DNA from 3 places in the Metabacillus sp. KJ11-3 genome. Region 1 is predicted to be linked to each of the others. Evidence: predicted binding sites of a transcription regulator. Region 1 holds the regulator's gene; each other region holds the start of a gene.
What was found. The regulator Rex, encoded in region 1, represses fermentation and respiration genes when NADH is low (regulators of the CRP and FNR family bind a similar motif). The targets are predictions, from matches to a motif close to TTGTGAAATATTTCACAA.
Positions count from the first base shown of each region.

Region 2: qoxA (cytochrome aa3 quinol oxidase subunit II) is a predicted target of Rex. The motif match lies at 3,633-3,650, and genes of this name have one in related genera.
Region 3: yumC (ferredoxin--NADP reductase 2) is a predicted target of Rex. The motif match lies at 4,022-4,039, and genes of this name have one in related genera.

Region 1 is NZ_CM147865.1:4,300,341-4,308,549, forward strand. It holds gene groL (chaperonin GroEL) at 1-895, opposite strand, end outside; gene groES (co-chaperone GroES) at 944-1,231, opposite strand; gene AC0L8O_RS21300 (lysostaphin resistance A-like protein) at 1,549-2,274, shown strand; gene AC0L8O_RS21305 (YdiK family protein) at 2,271-2,474, shown strand; gene tatC (twin-arginine translocase subunit TatC) at 2,489-3,235, opposite strand; gene AC0L8O_RS21315 (twin-arginine translocase TatA/TatE family subunit) at 3,254-3,451, opposite strand; gene AC0L8O_RS21320 (redox-sensing transcriptional repressor Rex) at 3,476-4,120, opposite strand; gene moaC (cyclic pyranopterin monophosphate synthase MoaC) at 4,307-4,795, opposite strand; gene AC0L8O_RS21330 (ABC-F family ATP-binding cassette domain-containing protein) at 5,103-7,037, shown strand; gene tsaD (tRNA (adenosine(37)-N6)-threonylcarbamoyltransferase complex transferase subunit TsaD) at 7,444-8,209, opposite strand, start outside.
Region 2 is NZ_JBVVRS010000004.1:4,877-13,085, reverse strand. It holds gene ltaS (lipoteichoic acid synthase) at 1-615, shown strand, start outside; gene AC0L8O_RS26905 (ArsR/SmtB family transcription factor) at 836-1,153, shown strand; one part of gene AC0L8O_RS26900 (IS3 family transposase) at 1,539-1,917, shown strand; one part of gene AC0L8O_RS26900 (IS3 family transposase) at 1,917-2,869, shown strand; gene qoxA (cytochrome aa3 quinol oxidase subunit II) at 3,720-4,667, shown strand; gene qoxB (cytochrome aa3 quinol oxidase subunit I) at 4,728-6,671, shown strand; gene qoxC (cytochrome aa3 quinol oxidase subunit III) at 6,675-7,271, shown strand; gene qoxD (cytochrome aa3 quinol oxidase subunit IV) at 7,274-7,558, shown strand; gene AC0L8O_RS26875 (ZIP family metal transporter) at 8,097-8,209, shown strand, end outside.
Region 3 is NZ_CM147865.1:471,275-479,483, forward strand. It holds gene AC0L8O_RS02470 (YuzB family protein) at 222-458, shown strand; gene AC0L8O_RS02475 (DUF2225 domain-containing protein) at 481-1,176, opposite strand; gene dapF (diaminopimelate epimerase) at 1,401-2,261, shown strand; gene AC0L8O_RS02485 (HesB/IscA family protein) at 2,359-2,721, shown strand; gene yumC (ferredoxin--NADP reductase 2) at 2,772-3,764, opposite strand; gene AC0L8O_RS02495 (NAD(P)/FAD-dependent oxidoreductase) at 4,143-5,357, shown strand; gene AC0L8O_RS02500 (NUDIX domain-containing protein) at 5,416-5,898, shown strand; gene AC0L8O_RS02505 (YuiA family protein) at 6,052-6,177, shown strand; gene AC0L8O_RS02510 (YuiB family protein) at 6,253-6,573, shown strand; gene AC0L8O_RS02515 (3D domain-containing protein) at 6,813-7,511, shown strand; gene AC0L8O_RS02520 (divergent PAP2 family protein) at 7,569-8,048, opposite strand.

The sequences.
Region 1 (8,209 bases):
TTACTTCACCGCCAGTTAGGATCGCAATATCTTCTAACATTGCTTTACGGCGATCACCGAAACCTGGTGCTTTAACAGCAACAGCGTTGAATGTTCCACGAAGTTTGTTCACTACTAGAGTTGCTAGAGCTTCACCTTCTACATCCTCAGCGATTAATAATAGTGGCTTACCTTGTTGAACAACTTGCTCTAACACTGGTAAGATTTCTTGAATGTTTGTGATTTTTTTGTCTGTGATTAATACATATGGGTTTTCAAGAACTGCTTCCATTTTGTCAGAATCAGTTACCATGTATGGAGATGCATAACCACGGTCAAATTGCATACCTTCAACTACTTCTAGTTCAGTAGAGAAGCCTTTAGATTCTTCAATTGTGATAACACCGTCATTACCAACGCGCTCCATTGCTTCAGCAATTAATTGACCTACTTCTTCGTCAGCAGCAGAGATCGCAGCAACTTGTGCAATGGATTCTTTCCCTTCGATTGGTTTAGAAATAGCTTGTAACTCTTCTAATGCAACAGTTACAGCTTTTTCGATACCTTTACGTACTACCATTGGGTTAGCACCTGCAGTTACGTTCTTTAATCCTTCACGGATCATAGCTTGAGCTAAAACAGTTGCAGTTGTTGTACCGTCACCAGCAACATCGTTTGTTTTGCTCGCAACTTCAGCAACAAGTTTAGCACCCATGTTTTCAAATGCATCTTCTAATTCGATTTCTTTCGCAATTGTTACACCATCGTTAGTGATTAAAGGAGAACCGAATTTCTTTTCTAATACAACGTTACGTCCTTTAGGTCCTAATGTTACTTTTACCGCATCTGCTAAAGCGTCAACACCACGAAGCATTGAACGACGAGCTTCTTCGCTAAATTTAATATCTTTTGCCATGTTTACATAACCTCCTCAAATTTTTAACTAATCTATTATGTGTGCTGTTTATTGTCCGATAACAGCTAAAATGTCGTTTTCACGTAAAATTAAGTATTCAGTACCTTCATACTTCACTTCAGTACCAGCATATTTTGAGAAGATAATACGATCGCCTTCTGCTACTTCAAGAGCTACTTTCTCTCCACTATCTAGTACACGACCTGTACCAACAGCAACTACTTTACCTTCTTGTGGCTTCTCTTTCGCACTATCCGGAAGGACGATACCACTAGCAGTTTTTTCTTCTGATTCAACTAACTCGATAATAACGCGATCACCTAATGGCTTTAACAAGTGAAACAACCTCCTCAAATTCTTTGAATAAATGATTATTTTTCCTTTTTATTAGCACTCACAACCTTCGAGTGCTAACACAATTAATATAATATATAAATTTTCTTTTAATTTCAAGTATGAAGTTAAAATTTTTATTAGAAGTTTTCAACTTATCTACTAATTATAAATTTGGGATGAGTGCGCTGCCAAAAAGTGACCTCTTCACTAATTTGTCTCATTCTTATGGGGTATCATACATAGGATGACATTAGGGTATGTTACAATATACCTGACTAACTAAACAGAAACGTTTGTGCTTTACTTAGGAGGTTTACATGAAAAAGCATTATTGGTTTATTATGATTGCCTATATGATTCTTCAGTTATCAGGCTATCTGGGAATCAAGCTATTTGACTTATTGAACATCGGGGAGACAAATGTAGAGAGATTTGCCTATTGGACAATCTTTAGCTTTACACTTACGTTCTTAATTATTCTCTTTTTCCTAAGAAACGAACGTCATGAGGAAAACCGTTTTCGTGGAGAACCAGCTTCTGTAGGTGCTTCCATTGGATGGGCAATTATTGGGTTTTTCTTAGCTATTTTGGTACAAGGTGTAGCTGCTAATATCGAAGTTAATATTTTTGGAGTGGACCCGGGTTCTGAAAATACCCAAAGAATTGTAAGTATAATTGAGCTTTTCCCTTTAGTTATGGTTGTTACATCTATTATAGGCCCGATTCTTGAAGAAATCATATTCCGAAAAATCCTTTTTGGCGTACTATATACAAGAACAAACTTTTTCATTGCAGCATTAATCAGTTCTCTTATCTTCTCTCTATTGCACGGTGAACCACAGCATGTGTTGTTGTATGGTTCGATGGGCTTTACCTTTGCTTTTCTTTATGTGAAGACCAAGCGTATTCTCGTTCCCATCTTTGCACATGTTTCAATGAATACAATGGTCGTGGTTTTTCAAATTGCGTTTCAAGAGGATATTGAAAGAATGATGAAGCAGATGGAACAAATGCAAGTCATTATTGGAGGCTTTTTAACATGAGAACAAACCCTATTTCTATGGCTGTTTTTTATTTGATTATGGGGTTGCTGTTTATCTATTTAGCGATTAACAGTGCAAAAGAAGGCATTTTTACTTTTCCGACAATCTTATTGATGCTTATTGCTACATTCGATATTGGTGTTTCCATTCGGATGTTTCGTTTATCTAGAAAAATCAAAAAAATGAACATAAAAAAATGAGACTACTGAAAGTCTCATTTTTTATTTTCCTCTTCAAATCTCAATTTTTGTGATTTTCTATATGTGATTCTTGAAACCCAAATACTAATTTCATATAAAATAAATAAAGGAATTGAAACCATCAAGTGTGAAGCTAATTCAGGTGGTGTAATAAGTGCTGCGATAACTAATAACACAAAATAAGCATATTTCCGTACACTTGATAAAAACATCGGTGTGACGATTCCTAATCTTGTTAAGAACATAATAACAACCGGTAATTGAAAGAGTAATCCAAATGGAAGAGTTAATTGAATTAAGAAAGAGAAATATTCATTAATTCCAATTACCTGGTTTACATCCAGATCATTCGATATTCTTTCCATAAAATCAATGACAAATGGAAAGAGAATAAAGTATGAGAATGCCAAACCCAATAGGAAAAGGAAAACTGAGATCGGTATGTAGCTTAAGGTTACTTTTCTCTCCTTCTCATATAGACCTGGACTAACAAAAGACCAAAGCTGGTACAAAATGATTGGCGATGTAATAACAAATGCAATAATAAATGCAAACTTCATGTAGACCATCAATGGATCTGTCAGATTAAATGCATTTAATGTTAATGATTTTGCTTCGTCTGTATGCTGTAAATATTTAATGATCGGTCCTGAAAGTAAAAAACCGGCAATAACAGCTAAGAAAAAGAAAACGACAACAATGACGAGTCGTTTTCTCAGTTCTGTTATATGTTCAATGACCGACATTTCATCGTGTTTCATATCGGGTTCCATCCTATCTTACTTTACCTCTTCTTTATTCTTTTGCTTAGCATCTTGATCATCGTCATCATCATCAGCTAAACCTTTTGTGGCATTTTTAAACTCTCGTAATGTATTACCAGCTGCTTTTCCCAGCTGTGGCAATTTCTTTGGTCCAAAAATAAGGAGTGCAACAAAAACAATCAATAAGAGGCTTCCGATTCCTACATTTGGCATTAAATCCATCTCCTTTGTGTGCTGTTATTTTTCATCATTTGGATAATGTTTCAAAAAGTAGACAAGTGACTGAAGTTCAACCGCTAAATCAATATGGTGAATTCTTATTTCATCTGGAACATTAATTCGAGCAGGTGTAAAATTTAAAATTCCTTTAATGCCTTTTGTAATTAAACGGTCGGTAATGGATTGCGCTACTGCAGCCGGCACAGTTAAGATAGCCACTGTTACATCATCTGGAAGCTGTGTTTCAAGATCATCTAAATGAAAAACAGGTACTCCGCCAATTTCTGTCCCAACCTTTTCTTGTGCTACATCAAAAGCTAAAGATATCACCGTATTATTATTCTTAGTAAAATTATAATGTAAAAAGGCGGTACCTAAGTTACCTACTCCTATTAAACATACCTTTGTTGTTTCATCCTGATCTAGTGTTTTTCTAAAAAAGGATAACAGATAATTCACATTATAACCATACCCTTTTTTTCCTAATGCTCCAAAATATGAGAAATCTCTCCGAATCGTTGCAGAATCTACCTTTACAGCATCACTTAACTCAGCTGAAGACACACGCTGCTTCCCTGATGAGTGTAAATTTTTTAAAAAACGGTAATATAACGGCAACCTCTTTGCTGTTGCCTGCGGTATTTTCGTTTGGTCTATATTCAATCTGATCCCTCACTTAAGAAAAGCGCAAGCGCCTTGATCAGGCCCGACAAGCATAAGCCGCAAATGAATAGAAGACGCTCTATGTCTTCCATTCATTTGTGGCTTATGACCTCGAGGGGCTAGGCGCTGGAGCTAGACACTCAAACTTAGTATAATCATAATTTTTAAAATGACATATATATTTTCTCATTTTTCTTTTCTTAAAAAATCACCACTTTTACCACCTGTTTTTTCAACTAAATAGGTTTCTCCTATGATCATACCTTTATCAACTGCTTTACACATATCATAAACAGTAAGTGCTGTAATGCTTGCAGCGGTTAACGCTTCCATTTCAACACCTGTACTTCCTTTTGTTTTGACAGTAACAGAAATACATAAAGTATAATCAGGATCGTTAACGATCCATTCAAATTCAACGTTAACACCTTTAATTGAAATTGGGTGACACATTGGAATAACATTTGATGTTTGTTTAGCAGCCATAATTCCGGCTACCTGGGCAACCGATAAAACATCACCCTTGCCTATCTCATGATTTGTGATTTTCTTGTATACTTCTTCGGTGACAGTTATGCTGGTTTTAGCAAGAGCTGTTCTAACTGTTTCTTCTTTGGCAGAAATATCAACCATCTTTGCTCTGCCCTGATCATTAAAATGAGTAAACTCTGACATATACAGATCCCCTTATACCTAGACTATACACTATTTTTTTGCATCTGTCTGTTTTGTTATTGTGACAATTAATAGATTTGTTTTTTGTTCGTTTTCCTTCGTTAAAAGTAACTTTACTTGGGTGACCTACTGACAATTGTCTTTCATCACCCTCATGAGAGATCTTTCCTACTCTATCTCTTCGACTTTTGTCTTCATCACCCTTAAGAAGAGTTTCCCTTTAGGTTCTTTCAATATGAAATCAGTCTCTGTTGCCTATAAGGGTATTATTAGGCTACACTAAAGACATTAGTAGAGGTGAAAAACAATGATATTGTTACAAATAAATCAACTTAGTAAATACTTTGGTGCTGATCCTATTTTATCGAATATTAAGCTAGAAGTACAAACTAGAGATAAAATTGCTCTTGTCGGCCGCAATGGTGCGGGTAAATCAACTCTTTTAAAAATAATTTCCGGTGCAATGTCTTATGACTCTGGTGAAATTATTAAACCGAAAGATGTTTCAATTGGTTACTTGGCGCAGGATACTGGTTTAGAATCACAATTATCTATTTGGAATGAGATGAATTTAGTTTTTAAGCATCTAAAATCAATGGAAGAAGATATGCGTAAATTTGAACAACGAATGGCAACTGTAGATCCTAACAGTGAAACTCAAAAGTTTGAACAACTATTAAAAGAGTATGACAAACTTCAAGTGAAATTTAAAGAGGAAGGCGGTTACCAGTATGAAGCAGATATTCGTTCCGTCCTACATGGTTTAGGTTTTAGCAGCTTTGATCCGGAAACGAAAATCTCTTCTTTAAGTGGCGGCCAAAAAACACGGTTAGCCTTAGGTAAATTATTGTTAACAAAACCGGATCTATTGATTTTGGATGAGCCAACAAACCACCTTGATATCGAAACCTTAACTTGGCTGGAACAATATTTACAAAATTACCCGGGTGCTATCTTAATTGTTTCACATGACCGATATTTCCTCGACAAAATTGTTAATCAAGTTTATGAAATTAGCAGAAATACAAGCACAAGGTTCATTGGGAATTATAGCAACTATTTAAAACAAAAAGCTGAAAACTATGAAAAAGAAGTGAAAAGCTTTGAAAGACAGCAAAATGAAGTGGCAAAACTTAAAGATTTTATTCAGCGCAATATAGCAAGAGCATCCACAACAAAGCTTGCACAAAGCCGCAGAAAAAAGCTGGAAAAAATGGAGTTAATGAATAAACCCCTTGGAGATGAAAAATCAGCAAGCTTTCAATTTGATATTGAAAGACAAAGTGGAAATGATGTGTTAAAAGCAACAGATATTTCTGTTTCTTACGATAAACATCACCCTATTATCTCAAATATCTCTTTTTCTATATCCAGAGGTGACTCAATCGCTCTTGTTGGTCCAAATGGTATTGGAAAATCAACCTTGTTAAAGTCCATTGTCCAAAAGCTTGATGCATTAACTGGTAGCTTTTCATTAGGGTCACATGTGCAAATTGGATATTATGATCAACAGCAAGCTGATTTAACGTCAAATAAACGTGTGTTGGACGAGCTATGGGATGAATATCCACAACAAACAGAAAAAGAAATTCGAACCGTACTAGGTAACTTTCTGTTTTCAGGTGATGATGTGTTAAAACCTGTTTCAACACTAAGTGGTGGAGAAAAGGCAAGGCTGGCACTTTCTAAGCTTATGCTGCAAAAAGCTAATTTCCTCATTCTTGATGAACCAACAAACCATTTAGATTTAGATAGTAAAGAAATATTGGAAAATGCTTTAATCGACTTTCCAGGAACCATACTTTTTGTTTCACACGACCGTTATTTTATAAACCGCATAGCCACAAAGGTCTTTGAATTATCAAGTCATAACCTATCTGAGTACCTAGGTGACTATGATTACTTTTTAACAAAGAAAGAAGAAATATTAGAGCTAGAGCGACTTGCGGAAGAAGAGACAAAGAACGTTTCTCAAAAATTCAGTTCATCTGCATCAGAAGGAAAGCTAAACTACCAGCAGGAAAAAGAACTAAAAAAACTCGAACGTCAAAAGCAACGAAGAATTGAAGAAATAGAGCAAAGCATTAGTGAAATTGAAGAAACAATAGAAAAAAACGAAGCGCTACTTTGCGATCCTTCTATTTATCAGGATCATGAGCAAGTTCAAAAAATTAATATTGAAAATGAACAACTGAATTCCGAACTAGAACAACTTATGACTGAGTGGGAACAGTTACATTAAAAACAGCGGATCATTTTCGCTGTTTTTTTGTTCCAGCATTTGATAAAGAAATTGTTTCGACAAACTTCTTAACATTCAAAATAGATTGAAATCATGTTATACACAATCCACTTATTTATCCACATAATAAATCCTCTATTTTCAACATATCAACAGACTTATACACATTATCCACATATTTTCGTTTTTTTAACCAAGTTATTCACATAGGATTTTTCGTTGATTTGACAGCTTTTTTAGTTCTTTTACACATTTCTACAAAAATGAGTGAACATCCTGTGGATAACTCTGTTTTTAACCTAATTTCGGTGAACATTGACTTATTTGCTAGGGAGATTCAAGATTTTGTCGAAAAATACCGAAAAAAGGACAGAACCTGAATTAGGCCTGCCCAATTTTGTACAAATTAATATGAGTTAAGCTCTAAGCCAGGATTAGCATTAAGCGCTAAATCACTTCTCATTCCCTTATCAAATAAAATACTGCCTGCCGCCGCAATCATTGCTGCATTATCAGTACATAAGGATAAAGGAGGAATAATTAACTCTATCTCATCTCTTTGAGAAAATTTCTTTTCCAATGCTGTTCGCAAACCTTTATTTGCAGCAACTCCACCTGCTAATAATAGTTGTTTCACTTTATACTTATCCACAGCTTGTCCTGTTTTGGTTACTAATACATCCACAACACTTGCCTGAAAACTAGCAGCAACGTCCTTTGGATCAAGTTCAATGCCTTTTTGCTTAGCATTGTGTAATGTATTAATTACAGCAGACTTCAGTCCACTGAAACTAAAGTCAAACGAGCCTTCACTAAGCCATGCTCTCGGTAAATCAATAGTTGCCTGTCCCTCATGGGCTAAACGGTCAATATGAGGACCTCCCGGATATGGAAGACCAATTGTTCTAGCTACCTTGTCATATGCCTCACCTGCAGCATCATCCAAGGTTTCACCTATCACATTAAAGTGTCCATGTTCTTTCATATAAACTAATTCAGTATGTCCTCCAGATACAACTAAGGCAAGTAAAGGAAATTCTAATTCTTTAATCAAACGATTTGCATAAATATGGCCAGCAATATGATGAACACCTACTAATGGAATAGAATGTGAGAAAGCTAAAGCTTTTGCTGCATTTATACCTGTTAATAAAGCTCCTACTAAACCGGGT
Region 2 (8,209 bases), on a different replicon from region 1:
AATTATTTTCAAACAGCTCGTTATGCAGATGAAGCATTAGAACAATTCTTTACGTATTTGAAGAAGTCAGGCTTATATGATAATTCCATCATTATTATGTATGGAGACCATTATGGAATTTCTCAAAACCACAACAAAGCGATGGAGAAAGTTCTCGGAAAAGAAGTAACACCATTAGAAAGTGTAGGTTTACAAAGAGTACCATTGTTTATTCGTGTTCCTGGTATCGAGGGTGGTGTTAATCATGAATTCGGTGGACAAATTGATCTTCTTCCAACTCTTCTTCATTTGCTAGGAATTGATACCAAGGATTATATCCATTTTGGTACAGATTTATTGTCTGAACAACATAATCCAATTGTTCCTTTCCGAAATGGTGATTTCGTGAGCCCGTCCATTACATTTGTTGATGGAAAATATTATGATTCTAATACGGGTACGGAACTAAAAGAAATGCAGATTGAAGAAGCTAAAAAGTTTCGAGAAAGTGTGGAAAATAAACTTTTATTATCAGATAAAGTAGTTAATGGGGATTTATTACGTTTTCACGTACCTAAAAATTTCACCCCAGTAGACCGTTCAGAATATGATTATAATTCCTTTCCAAATAATTAATCAGAACAGAAATGAAAATTAATACTAAAGGTTGCCATAGGAAGCTTCTTATGACAGTCTTTATTGAAGTTTTACCATTTGTGATAGACATTTTGTGAGCGAATTACTTCTTTGTGGGAATAGCATTACAGATCATTCACTATACAAATTACTGCACAACAGGTTTTTCTTGAACAAACGAAAAATTGACATATTGAAATTTATTAGTTAATTTAATATCATGGAAAATCAAATTGAGATATTTAAAGCATTGTCTAACAAAACAAGATTAGAAATATTGAAATGGCTGAAGGATCCTCTGGAACATTTTGATACTGAATCTAGCGATATTATAAGAAATATAAATGAAAGGGGAGGAGTAAGCGCACAGGACATCCAAGAAAAGGCAAAGATGTCGCAATCTACTATTTCACACTACTTAAAGGTGTTACAAAAAGTGGGCTTTCTAGAATCTAAACATCATGCTCAATGGACTTACTACCGAAGGAATGAGGAAATGATAAAAGAATTTGCCTCTTATATAAATAATGATTTTTAAGCTCACTGACTGTAGACAAACTCATTAAAATAGAGTTTGTCTACAGTCTTTTTTGATTTAAACTTTTATTAAAGAAAATTATTAACAAACTTAAAACTGTTCATTAAGCTAAAGAGAGTATTAAGGTCTAAAGTCGAGAACTAACTTCCCATTAAAACCTTCTATGAAGAATTAAATCTATTGGAAATCCGCTATATTTTCCTCTTATGCAAGAATTTGTTTTTGTGATGAAGGTGGAAAATTCAAGAAAGAAATTCTGTAGAATGAACTGAACCCCGAATAGTAGACACTTTAAAAAAAGTGTATCTATTCGGGGTTTTTTGTTTTTTATAGCTTAAAACCCCGTTATACTAGAGCTTATATTTAAGAAACGGGGAAACGATTTATGAGTAAGATTATTTTTAATGAACATGAACGAAGAGTTTTAGAATCCAACCCTAATGTCTCTTCTGTTTCAGATCGAGCAATTCAGTATACATCTGAGTTTAAAATTCAAGCTGTTAAAGAAAATTTAGACGGAAAAGGACCAGCTCAGATTTTTATTGAAGCTGGATTTGATTTAGAGATGATTGGAATTAAGAAAGCACAAAGTGCACTTAACCGCTGGAGAACTACATATAAAATATACGGAGAAACAGGCTTTTTAGAAGAACGTCGAGGAAAAGGAAGTACGGGTCGTCCAAGTTCTAAAGAACTTACGGCTGAGAAGAAGTTAGAGAAGGCTGAAACACGGATCAAGCTTTTGGAAGCTGAACTTGAGCTACTAAAAAAGCTCGAAGCACTAGAAAGGCAGGCGAAGAAAAGACGGTTTTAACACCACGAGAGAAGTATCAAGTCATCAACGAAGTCATTCGTCTCTATCAGTTGAAGAATTTGACAGGTTATTTGTGTGAATTAGCAAGTGTGAGTCGAAGTGGATATTATAAATGGCTCAAAAACAGTGAGAGTCAAGCACTCCGTAAGGAGCAGGACTATAGGGATTACCTCTTACTTAAGTCTATATATGATAAAGCGAAAGGAAAGATTGGATATCGAGGCTTATATATGGCTTTAGCCGATATGGTACACAAGCCTATGAATCATAAAAAAATCCTTCGATTGATGCGAAAGTATAACTTTTTTGCGAAAGTAAGACGTGCAAATCCTTACCGAAAATTGGCGAAAGCAACAGAAGTACACCGTACAGTGCCAAATCACCTAAATCGAGAGTTTGAACAGGTTGAGCCAGGAAAAGCATTGGTAACAGACATGACTTACTTACCGTACCGAGGAGGAGAAACGGCTTATTTATCCTGTGTAAAAGATGTCGCTACTAGAGAAATTGTTGCTTATGAACTCTCCACTAATTTACGAATGAACATTGTGTATAGAACTTTATCAAAGCTAAAAGAAGCATTAGATGGAAATGTGCATCCTGAGGCACTCATCCACTCAGGTCAAGGGGTTCACTATACAAATCCTGAGTACCAGAAACGAGCAAAAGAAATTGGGTTACTCCCATCCATGTCACGGCGAGGAAACTGTCTAGATAATGCACCTATGGAGTCCTTTTTCGGGCATTTAAAAGATGAAGTAGATTACAAGGAAGCACGTAACTTTAATGAATTAAAACTCATGATTGATGAGTATATAGAGTACTATAACACCAGCAGAAAGCAATGGAACCTAAAAAAGATGACTCCGGAGGCTTACCGAAGTCATCTAATCGCTGCATAAATAAATAAAATAGTATCTTCTTTTATTAAACTGTCTATTTTATAGGGTTCAGTTCAGAACGTACCCTCTTTATCATTTTAAAATTGGAAGCCTCATTACAAAATTTCACCTACATACAAAAAGTATCCATGATGATCATATAAGCTTAAAGTTTGGAAACAACTAACCAATACTTGAGGTAAATGACAAAATTTCATCAGTTCTAGAAGTGAAAGTTATTTAGGTACAATATAATTTGACGAACCAACAATTTATAAAAACTTTAAATTAAAACAATTCCATTTATTCTATTAGTTAAATAAGTCACCAAGGTTTCGCCCCAAATAGTAAGTTTACTCCAAAAAAATCAATCGTTATTACCTTACAGCCAAACTTCAGCATTGAAGAAAAAATAATCGGAATCGTCCCTTAAAAGAATACACACCTTCTGATAAATATTTAGGTAAAGAAGTCACTGTTAGCATTCCAATGAAAAATGTTCAAAAGATGTACTTAAGAGTATTTCTAACTCCTTAATTCCAGAAATAGCAAACCAAAGAACTAGAGAATTCCTAAATCTATCTTAGAGTTTAGAGAGTCCGATCTTTAACACTTCCCCACCTTTATAAGAAGATTCTACCAAAATGGAAGGGTTCATTCCAAAATAGTGAACAATTTGTGATAAATATATAACGAAAAAGTGACTAATAGTTGAACATTACATGAAACATGATTTTACTAATAAACTTATTTAAGAACGTCTGATATGATGTGATTATTGATCTTGTGTGATCTTTCACATGTTTGGTATTTTACTATGCTGATATAGGTATAAAAAGAAGCTTATGTGAAGGAAAGAAAGGAGTATTATATGAAATTAAAATGGACTATGTTCACGATTATGGTTTCCATAGCCGCATTTTTATCTGGATGTGAACCGTTAATGGTTTTAGATCCTAAAGGACCGCAGGCAGAAAGGTTAGCAAGTGACATTTTACTATCAATGGGAATTATGTTGTTTATTGTTCTTGTTGTATTTGGACTTTTAATTTATATGTTAGTAAAATACCGTGCGTCTAATATGCCGGATGACTATGAACCACCGCATATACATGGGAATAAATGGGTCGAAACAATTTGTGTAGGTATACCAATTATTATCGTTGCTTATTTATCTGTTGTTTCTGTTCAAAGTAACTATATTGTCGAGGCAAAGCCGGAAGGTTACGGAGAGAAAGAGCCTTTAGTTGTTTATGCATCATCTTCTAACTGGAAGTGGCACTTTAGTTACCCAGAAGAAAACATTGAAACAGTAAACTACCTATATATACCAACTGATCGTCCACTTGAATTTAAGTTATATTCACATGGACCGATTACAAGCTTCTGGATTCCTCAGCTTGGTGGACAGAAGTATGCAATGAATGATCACATTACAACACTTCATCTTGCAGCAGATTCACCAGGTGAATATATGGGGCGTAACTCTAATTTTAGTGGTGAAGGATTTGCAGAAAATACATTTAATGTAACAGCTATGAGTCAGAAGGAATTTGATGAGTGGGTGGATGAAGTTAAAGAAACAGCTGATCCACTGACAGAAACAGAGTTTGATGAATTGTTAGAGCCAGGTCATCTTGGTCAACTAACATATACAGGGACTCATTTAGAGTTTGCGCCACCTAACAATGGACACCACAGTAAAGAGGAAGATAAAGATTCAGCAGAATCAGCTGAAACAGAAAAATCTGATATAAATTCAGATGAAGACAATTCAGAAGGCTCTAATGACGAACAATCTGAACACATGAATCATTAATGATAAAACTCATGATTAATAACGTTAAAATAATTAATTTCCGAAAGGAGTCACAAACGAATGGATTTCTTTGATCGTTTTGCCGTACCTCATCCAAGTTTTGCGATCTATGCAGCCATGGTTGCTATTGGTTTAACTACGATTGCAATACTTGCTGGATTAACGTACTTTAAAAAATGGGGTTACTTGTGGCGTGAGTGGTTAACAACAGTTGACCATAAACGTATCGGTATTATGTATTTAATTTCTGCTTTGGTTATGTTATTCCGCGGTGGTGTAGACGCGATTATGATGCGTGCACAGCTTGCCGTTCCTGATAATACATTGCTGGATTCACAGCACTATAACGAGATTTTTACAACTCACGGGGTTGTTATGATTCTCTTTATGGCAATGCCATTTATCATGTTCTTCATGAACTTAGTTGTTCCACTGCAAATTGGAGCACGTGATGTTGCATTTCCACGTCTTAATGCATTAAGCTTCTGGTTGTTCTTTATGGGAGCTATGTTATTCAACATTTCATTCGTTGTTGGAGGATCACCTGACGCGGGTTGGACTTCCTATTTCCCACTAGCTAGTGAGGAATTCAGTAAATCTGTCGGAACGAATTATTATATGATTTCGATACAGATTGCCGGTATCGGAACCCTCCTGACGGGTATTAACTTTATTACGACGATCATGAAAATGAGAGCACCTGGTATGACATTAATGAAAATGCCGATGTTCACATGGTCTGCTCTTATTGCAAACTTAATCATTGTTTTCGCTTTCCCTGTATTAACAGTTGCACTTGCAATGGGAACGATGGATCGTTTATTTGGTACACATTTCTTTACTTTAGATAACGGTGGAATGGATATGCTTTGGGCAAACATTTTCTGGGTTTGGGGACATCCTGAAGTTTATATCTTAATTTTACCAGCATTTGGACTATACAGTGAGATTATCTCAACATTCTCCGGACGTAACCTTTATGGCTATAAGTCAATGGTATGGTCAATGGTGTTAATTTCATTGCTATCTTTCTTAGTATGGGCACATCACTTCTTTACAATGGGTCAAGGTGCGTTTACAAACAGTATTTTCTCAGTAACAACAATGATCATTGCAGTACCAACTGGCGTAAAGATCTTTAACTGGTTGCTTACGCTGAGAAAAGGTAAGATTCGAATGACTACACCAATGCTTTATTCAATGCTTTTTATTCCACTTTTCACATTAGGTGGGGTAACAGGGGTAATGCTTGCGATGTCAGCAGCTGACTACCAATACCATAATACAATGTTCTTAGTTGCTCACTTCCACAATGTTATTATTCCGGGTGTAGTGTATGCTATGCTTGCTGGATTAACATATTACTGGCCGAAAATGTTCGGCTTTATGTTGAACGAAAGAATTGGGAAATGGACAGCATGGTTACTTTCTATCGGGTTCGTCCTAGCATTTATCCCAATGTATATTACTGGTTTAGACGGTCAAGTACGTCGTAGCTTCACATATTCAGAATCAACTGGATTTGGACCATTAAATATGGTTTCATTTATCGGTGCTGGGATTATGGCAATTGGTTTTGCGTTAATTGTATATAACATCTATTACAGCATTCGTTATGCACCAAGAAATATCGGATCAGATCCATGGGATGCACGTACACTTGAGTGGGCAACACACACTCCAGTTCCAGAATATAACTTTGCTATTATACCTGAAGTAAAATCAACAGAAGCATTTTGGGATGCAAAAAAACATGGTCATGAGTTATTTAAAGGAGATATAGAAAAGATCCATATGCCAAATAATAGTGGAATGCCATTCATTATGAGCTGTGTTTTCTTTGTATGGGGCTTCTCATTAGTTTTCAGCTTATGGATTCCAGCAATTATTGCAACAATTGGCATCTTTATCTTTATGACATTACGTTCTTTTGAAAAAGATCATGGACGTTATATCTCTGTAAAAGAAATCAAAGAAACTGAATCAGATTTGCGAGGTGCTTAAGTAATGAAAATTGATAACTCGCTACCACTAGAATATAGTACTGAGGAAAACCGTTTAAAGATATTCGGATTTTGGATTTTTCTAGGTGCGGAAATTATGTTGTTTGCAACACTTTTCGCTTCTTATTTTACACTATATAATCGCACGGGTTCTGGTCCTGATGGAGCGGAGATCTTCCAGATTACCCCTGTGTTACTTGAAACAATTTTGCTTTTAACAAGTAGTTTTACAATTGGTTTAGGTATTCATGCGATGCGTCTTGGTCGAGTTAAGGCCATGATTACTTTCTTTATTGTGACACTACTTCTTGGATTGGGATTCTTAGGAATTGAGATCTTTGAATTCGCAACATATGTTCATGAAGGTGCAGGTATTGGAACGAGTGCATTTACATCTACTTTATTAACAACGCTTGGTACTCACGGTGCACACGTTACGCTTGGATTATTCTGGGGATTATTCATTGTTATTCAAATTGTAAAGCGTGGTTTAACTCCGGAGAATGCAAATAAAGCTTTTATTTTCAGCTTATACTGGCACTTCCTAGATGTTGTTTGGATCTTCATTTTCAGCTTTATCTACCTGAAAGGAATGATGTAAACATGAGAGAGTTATTTCCGATGAAACAAGTAATGGGATTTGTCTTCTCATTGGTGCTTACGGCAGTTGCACTTGGTGTTTACTTCTTCAATATGTCATTTGCATTAGGGATGACAGTCTTATTAGTAACAGCATTTTTACAAGCTGGCCTTCAGTTAGTTGTATTTATGCATGCAGGTGAAACTGAAGATAAAGCATCAATCTATACAAATATTATTTACGGAGTAGTTATTGCTTTAGTAACGGTTTTTGGTACACTATTAGCAATGGTTTGGGATATGAATTAATAAAATTAGGTATGACTCATAACGAGTCATACCTAATTTTATTATAAAAGGCATTCGGTTTGAATTTATTCCGAATGCCTTTTTGAATTCCATTTATTTTCCCGATAAATTTTTTGTGATAGAGACCCCCTCAGTCTCTAATTTACCAAATGTTTACAAGGCTATAACCAGGTAGTATCTTCTTCAAATTCATCTCAGGTAAGCAATGCCCCTTGAATTTTAGATCCACTGAAAATGCAATTTACAAGCCCCTGGAACAACAGGTGGAGTTACATGGAACAATAAGTTAGCCTCTACTATTTGAAGTGCGAGTGTCATAGCAGGAGATTGGATGCAAGTTGACCTTTATCACCTTTGTTTGCAGGTATTATATTAGAACGAATAGTTTAGTTTATAGATAATTAGATTGAAGTAATACTAAATTTAAATTTTTATCATATGTTTGAATGAACATTTAATCACTTTAATATAATTCTTTAAGGTACTGCTTTTTATGTGTAAACCTTATTATTTATTAATCCTACTAGGAGTGAATTTAATGGGGAATCCTTCATTTTTACTAAGTGGATATATATTTATAGGAACCACTTTTGGTGCATTATTGAGCTACTTAATTCTCAAGATAGAAGTTATTAAAATTCAGTATTTATA
Region 3 (8,209 bases), 1.3 Mb from region 1:
TTTTGGTGAAATGAACTATTCTAAGATACAGTACAACACAATTATGTATTATTTAGATAGTGTTTACAATCCTATTTCTATACTTTATACAAAAAAGTTTCCAGATGTATAATGGTCTATGAATTGAAATATTTAATTTTTGATAGAAAACATAGAGTATAATAAAATTTGACGTATTAATGCTTATCCTATTAGGATAAACATTGGAGAGGTGGGAATAAATGAAGCCAATTATTGAATTTTGTATAAGTAATTTAGCTAATGGGGGACAAGCAGCGTTAGAGAAGCTGGAAAAGGACCCTAATTTAGATATTATAGAATATGGTTGTTTAAGCTATTGTGGCAAATGTGGCCACTCATTATATGCGTTAGTAAATGGAGAAATGGTCATGGGTGACACGCCAGATGAGCTGGTCGAGAATGTGTATACATTTTTAGAAGAAAATCCAATGTTTTAAAAAAGCCACTTTTTGTGGCTTTTTACCCTGATTTTTTTGTTTCCCGCATTTCACTCCAGCGATCCTTCGCCATTTGAACGATTCCTTTCTCAATCGTTTCTTTTTGTTTTTCAATGACTCGTGAAAAATAGCGTGTTGCTTGTCCGTCTAATCCAACTCGTCTACTTAAATCTCCAATTAAGTAAAGCAGCTTGGTCTCAGAGAAAGATGTATCGGTAAAATCACCTACAGAATAGGATAAAATATATTCATCAAGGGCGAGCCTTAAAAAACGCTGTTCTTCTTGAGGATTTACCTGTTCAGTTCTATATAACCAGGCAAGTCGTATATAAAGACCACCAAGTGCAATATGTTTTTCCTTTTTTATCGTCGCGCAGTATATTCCTAATTTGTATGAATTAATGGCCATGTCTAATGTACGTTCTTGACCATAATCTTTTCTTTGCCAATTATGACAGATTTTCTGTTTAATGAGATCCTTTGCCATTGGTGGAAAATAGTCGGAACATTCTTCTGAAGATGAAAAGCCACACACTGGGCAAACAGAAACGTAATACAACAGAGGATTAATCTTTGTTGAAGTATAGAATGAACAAAAATCAGTATCATGTCGCTGAGCACGTATAAAACGTGTTCTTACTTTTTTTGTCACATATGTATTTTTACAGATTTGACACTCAACTTTTCGATCATACAAGCACTCTAGTTCTTTATTCATAGGAATCACTCCTAATAAGTTTTTGAACGATAATATATGATCTGATTATACCAGATTTATATGAATGACGAACTAGTTTTTAGTTTTTTATAGGTAAAAGGTCATTAAGTAAAAGCTTCCTGCGCTTACAGGAAGCTTTTACTTAATGAACGGGGGATATTTTTATTGTTTTCATACTTTTATCGTCTTATACTAGTAAAAATAAAGAGTTTTGGAGGCATATGATGAGTTCTTTTCAATTTACAAAAATGCACGGTTTAGGTAATAGCTATATATATGTGAATCTTTTTGAGGAACAGCTTAAGGAAGAATCTTTACCAGAGATTGCAAGACAAGTATCCAGTGTTTATACAGGTATTGGATCTGATGGGCTAATTCTCATTTGTCCTTCCGACCGAGCAGAAATAAAAATGAGGATTTTTAATAATGATGGGTCTGAAGGAAAAAATTGTGGAAACGGGTTAAGATGTGTTGCTAAATATGCATTCGAACATAAATTAGTAACAAATGAAACATTCCAAATCGAAACATTATCAGGACTTGTTGAAGCAAAAGTGCATGTTAAAAATGGCGTAGTCGAGTTAGTAACAGTTGATATGGGGGAACCAAGATTACTTAAGGCAGATCTACCAATGGCAGGCGAGAACCAAGAAAAAACGATTAATGAACCGATGGAATTTGCGGGTAAAGTTTACCAGGCAACAGCAGTCTCAATGGGAAATCCACATCTTATCTTTTATGTAGATAATATTAATCAAGCCCCTGTTACAAGTCTGGGTCCTATTGTCGAAAAAGATGAACGTTTCCCTGAGGGAGTAAACGTAGAGTTTGTAGAAGTTCTATCAAAAAATGAGCTTCATTTTAGGGTATGGGAAAGAGGGTCCGGTGTTACACAAGCGTGTGGTACAGGAGCGTGTGCTGCAGTGGTTTCATCTGTACTTAATGGTCATACTTCCCAAGGAGAAGAAACGACTGTCCACCTTGCGGGAGGAGATCTGTTAGTCAATTGGACAAAAACAGGTACTGTTTTAATGACTGGTCCTGCAGAAGTTGTGTGTACAGGTGCTTTTTTCATGAGAAGGTAATATATGTGACCTCTAGAGTGAATTATTTGAGTGATGAGCACTATTAGATGTATACTATAAATAGATCCTTTCATAAAGAGCGAGGAGGTATATGTTAATGAGTGATATTGTGAAAATTACAGAAGCAGCTGCTTTTCAGATAAAAGATATGATGAAAGAACATGAGGAAGAAAATGCTTATCTTCGTGTGGGAGTCAAAGGTGGAGGCTGCAGCGGCCTTTCCTATGGTATGGGCTTTGAGCATGAGATTAGCGAAGAAGATCAAGTTCTAGAACAGCATGGAATGACAGTACTTATCAAAAAAGAAGATGCCCCGATTTTAAATGGTACGATTATTGATTTCAAACAGTCCATGATGGGCGGCGGCTTCACCATTGATAATCCAAATGCGATTGCTTCATGCGGATGTGGTTCATCTTTCAGAACAGCAACGAATACTGGTACACCGGAAGAATGTTAACATCAAAAAACGACTAGCTGAAAATTCAGTAGTCGTTTTTTTTCTTATAGTTAATTAAAAAGGCTGGTACTGTGTAAAGGTTGAACACGTGCTTTCGGATCCAAAAAGGCTTTTGCATTATTTACAGCAGTTGGAGCCTCACCGAATCCACTCGCAATTAGCTTCACTTTACCGTCATACGTACAAATATCTCCGGCCGCATAAATTCCTTCAATATTTGTTTCCATTTTGGAATTAACCACAATAGAATTTTTTTCGATGCTTAAACCCCAAGTTTTAATTGGACCTAGCGAAGAAACAAAGCCGTAATTCACGATAAGGTCATCAATTTCGAGCATTTCTTTACGGTCACCTTTTACCTCTTCTAAAACTAATTGGGTAATGGCTGGTTCACCGACAACCTCTGATGGGACAAATGGTGTAAGAATATCAACATTGGATTTTTTTAAAAGCTCAACACTATGCTCATGAGCTCTGAATTTATCACGTCGATGAATTAATTTTACATTTTTAGCAATAGGTTCTAGCATTAGTGCCCAATCAACAGCAGAATCACCTCCGCCAAGGATTGCTACATTTCGACCAGCAAATTTATTTAAATCATCTACAAAATAATGTAAATTTTCACTTTCATATTTTTCTGCATTCTCTAGCTCTAATTTTCTAGGTTGGAACGCGCCGTTTCCAGCCGTGATAATAATTGTTTTCGTATAATGAACCTCACTGTTAGTGGTGAGCTTAAAAACGCCGTCTGCTTGTTTATCAAGTTGTTCTACTGCTTGTTCCAGAACGATTGTAGGGGAAAACTGTCCCATTTGTTCTTTTAAATTGTCTACAAGTTCCTGAGCTCTTACTTTTGGAAAGCCTGCAACATCATATATGTATTTTTCAGGATATAATGTAGAAAGCTGTCCGCCTAATTGTGGAAGACTCTCAATAATTTTGACACTTGCTTGTCGCATTCCTCCATAGAAAGCTGTAAATAATCCTACAGGACCTCCCCCGATAATGGTTATATCATAAACTTTCGTATCTTCTTTCACAAAACATCCTCCTTTTTTCATCTATGTCAGAATCTTATCATATCCAGCTCTGTTATTTCATGTCTTACCAACTTTGTAGCTATAAATTAAAAAATAGCGAAATATTCTAAATTATAGTATATTTCCAAAAAAAATATACTACCTTGTAAGAAAAAACTACTTGAAAAAAAATGATAGTATAGATAATATGGAGTATAGGCGTAATTATATATATTTATATGTATTTCTAAGAGAAAATAACCAACGTGTGTTTTGGTAAGTGAATCATTTCACAAAGTTTTATCTCTTAAACTAAATAAAATGTTGAAATTCGGTGGACTATAGTAATAAACATCATTCGAATTTGACAACAATTCTAAGGAAAAGGTGGATGTATCGGTGAGAAAGCCAAGAGTCGTTATTTTAGGTGCAGGTTATGGTGGATTAATTACAATTACTCGTTTACAAAAACAAATCAGTGTTGATGAAGCTGAGATTACGTTAGTGAATAAAAATGATTATCACTATGAAACAACATGGTTACATGAAGCTTCAGCAGGTACACTGCATCACGATCGAGCTCGCTATCAAATTAAAGATATCATTGACAATAACCGTGTGAATTTTGTGAAAGACACAGTTGTTTCAATTGATAAAGAAGCGAAAAAAGTCGTGTTAGAAAACGGTGAGGTTGAGTATGATTATTTAGTGATCTCATTAGGAGCACATCCTGAAACTTTCGGTATTAAAGGATTAAAAGAATTTGCATTTGGAATTACAAGCATTGACTCAGCTAGACAATTACGTGAGCACCTTGAATACCAATTTGCAACATACAATATGGAAGCAGAGAAGAAGGATGAGCGTTTAACTATCGTTGTAGGTGGAGCAGGATTCACGGGTATCGAGTTCTTAGGTGAACTTGGAAACAGAATTCCTGAGCTTTGCAAAGAATATGATATTGATTTCAAGAAAGTGCGTATCCTTTGTGTTGAAGCAGCACCAACTGCACTCCCTGGATTTGATCCTGAGTTAGTTGATTATGCTGTAAATCACCTTCAAAAGAAAGGTGTAGAATTCATGATCGGTACAGCTATTAAAGAATGTATCGAAGATGGAATCATCGTTGCAAAAGGTGAAGAGCTTGAAACAATTAAAGCTGGTACGGTTGTTTGGGCTGCAGGAGTACGTGGGAACAGCGTTGTGGAAGAAGCCGGCTTTGAAAACATGCGTGGCCGTGTAAAAGTTGATGGATACTTACGTGCTCCAGGACATGATGAAGTATTCATCATCGGAGATTGTTCATTAATTATCAACGAAGAAATTAATCGTCCATATCCTCCAACAGCTCAAATTGCGATGCAACAAGGTGAAACTTGTGCGAAAAACTTGGCTGTTGCCATTCGCGGACGCGGAGAAATGGGTACTTTTACACCAGACATTAAAGGATCTGTAGCTTCCCTTGGTGAAGATGATGCAGTTGGTGTTGTGTTTGGTAAAAAACTTGTTGGAACAAAAGCATCATTTATGAAGAAAATGATCGATAACCGTGCATTATATATGGTTGGTGGACCTTCATTAGTACTGAAAAAAGGTAAATTTAATATTCTATAATATAGTTGGGGACAAGAGCATTTGCTCTTGTCCCTTTTAAAAAGGAGAAGTGGGATAGTTGAGTCACTCTAAAAGGGGAAATGTCTGGCTTGCTGTTTCAGGTATTGTAGAGAATGAGAATGGTGAGTGGCTTGTTGTTAAGAAAAAGTATGGACTAAAAGGACTGTGGTCCCTTCCTGCCGGATTTGTCGAGCAGGGTGAAACGATTGATGAAGCAGTATTAAGAGAAATTAAAGAAGAGACAGGGATTACAGCTACCGTAAATGGAGTAGTTGGGATTAGGTCAGGTGTAATTGGAGACCACATAAGTGATAACATGATTATTTTTTCTTTAACTGCCATAACAAAGGATATTGTCACTCAAGAGAAAGAGCTGGAGGAAGTAATCTTCATGCTGCCCGAAGAATTAGTCATGAATCCTGATTCATCGAATTTGATTAAAGATTTGGCAAATAGAAATATAAAGCCGAAATTAATTAAATATGATCACTTTCATCCGGGGAATCAATTTGGCTATAGTTCCTACGCTTTATTTTTGTAATTTTCTAAAAAATAAGCAAGATAAAGAAATTCAAGGGAAATACGTGTTGTATTCGCTTACATAAACATCTGTGTCAGGTTTTCTCCCTTTATTATTGTCAGAATAATTGGTATATTATATTACAACCATTTATTTTCTAAAGGAGAGGCTTATATGAGTACAACAACTAAGGTAGAAACGAAGGAATGTCCGTACTGTGATGGAATAGGATATTTTCAATTGATCTTAGGTGGCTCCGAAACTTGTAATAACTGTGAGGGAACAGGGAAGAAGTCATAAAACGTTCACTTAGTTATGATTGACTGTCTATCTTTTGTTCAGTACACTAAAGTTGGTGTAATGGAGGTGATAGACATGTTAAGCTTACCTGTTTTACTAATATCAATGCTATTATTTTTAGTTTTATTTTTCGGTATTGGATTTTTATTAAATATGCTCTTACGCATGTCTTGGATTATGGCAATTGTGTACCCGATTGTCTGCATTTTTATTATAGATAATGTAAGATTTATTGAATATTTTCAAAAACCCGGTGCCTCATTTTCAGCGTTAGGAAATAAAATTCTGTCATTAGCTTTAGCTGACATACTGATTTTATCTTCAGGACTATTTGGAGCAATTCTTTCAGGCATAATCATTAAAATGCTTCGAAAAAGAGGTTACCAAATGTTTTAATAACATTACAAAAAGGCTGATCATCACATTGTTGATGATCAGCCTTTTTGTTGTATGGAGCGCAATGGATGAACCTGTACTTATGTTTAAAGACCAAAATAACAACAAAGTATGTAAAAAAAGCCCATAGGAAATAAAGAACACATTCAAACTGCTAGAGTATGTTTCCCGTTAAAAATGAATATTTCCTCACCAAATTGGGAACGAATAGATTTGTGAGAGGAGTGAATAGGGAAGATATGATCAGTATAAAAAGAGTGTGTAGAAGGCTTTTCATGTCGATATTATTTCTTTGTGCACTAACGACAACTTTTGAAGTTATATCCGGAGTAGAAGCAAAAGATGTAGTGAATTGGTATGCTAAAGATCATACAAATGGTGAAGAAAGTGGTACATTTCGTGTTTTAGGGCTCACATTTAAGACAATGAATAGTGAACCATCTGTCCAAACAGAGATATCTTCACGTGTTGAGACGGTAAATCAAGATATGTCATTAGAAGAAGCTATTGATTGGTCACAATACCCGGTGAGAAAAGTAGTGGCAACAGGATATACAGCGGGTGTAGAATCAACAGGTAAAAGCCCTAATCATCCAAGCTATGGAATTACATATTCAGGTGTTAAAGTAAAACGTGACCTATATTCAACGGTTGCAGCTGATTTAGACGTATTCCCTTTAGGGACAATCCTCTTTATTCCAGGATATGGCTATGGAGTTGTAGCTGATAAAGGTGGAGCAATAAAAGGAAACCGATTGGATCTCTATTATGAAACAGTAAAAGACGTGTATAATAGCTGGGGAAAAAAACAATTGGATGTTTACGTTGTACAAATGGGTAATGGAGCATTAACAGAAGAACAATTAAAAAATTTAAATGAAGAAGAATCTATGCAGGTATTCAGACAAAAATATATAAAAAGTAAAACAAAAAGCTAATGGTACGCAGCCATTAGCTTTTCTCTATGTATACATCATTTCGTTTTAGCCCTGTATCTACATCATAAAAAGATAATGCAATAGTAAAGCAAGTAATATACCTGTTAATCCTCCAAAAAATACTTCAATTGGTTGATGACCAAGCAGTTCTTTTAATTTTTTTTGTTTATCCTGTTCAGCCTTTTTAGGCCAAACCTTTGCTTCTTCGACGAATTTATTGAAATCTAATACAAGCTGATTAAGTACAGTTGCTTGCTCACCAGCATGTCTTCTGACTCCGGTTGCATCAAACATGGTAATAATGGCGAATACAGCCGAAATAGCAAAGATGGAGGAATCCAAGCCATGATCAAGTGCAACACCTGTTGAAAGGGCAGTAACAGCAGCTGAATGCGAACTCGGCATTCCTCCTGTACTTGTGATTAAAGACCAATCCAATTTTTTTGAAACAATAAAGTAGATCGGAACTTTAATGAATTGTGCAAAGAAAATAGCCGCCAGAGAAGCGAGTAAGGGAAAATTATATAGTAATTCCAATGTTATGCTCCTTTCATTCTGCATTCTAACGAAGTATTCATCTATTTAAACAGAGTGATTGGAGTCATTTCACCTTGATCTAAAGCCCTAGATTCAACAGCATAAAACCTCTCTAAACTGTAAATAGATAACAGATAAAAGATAAAAGATTTTCTTCATTA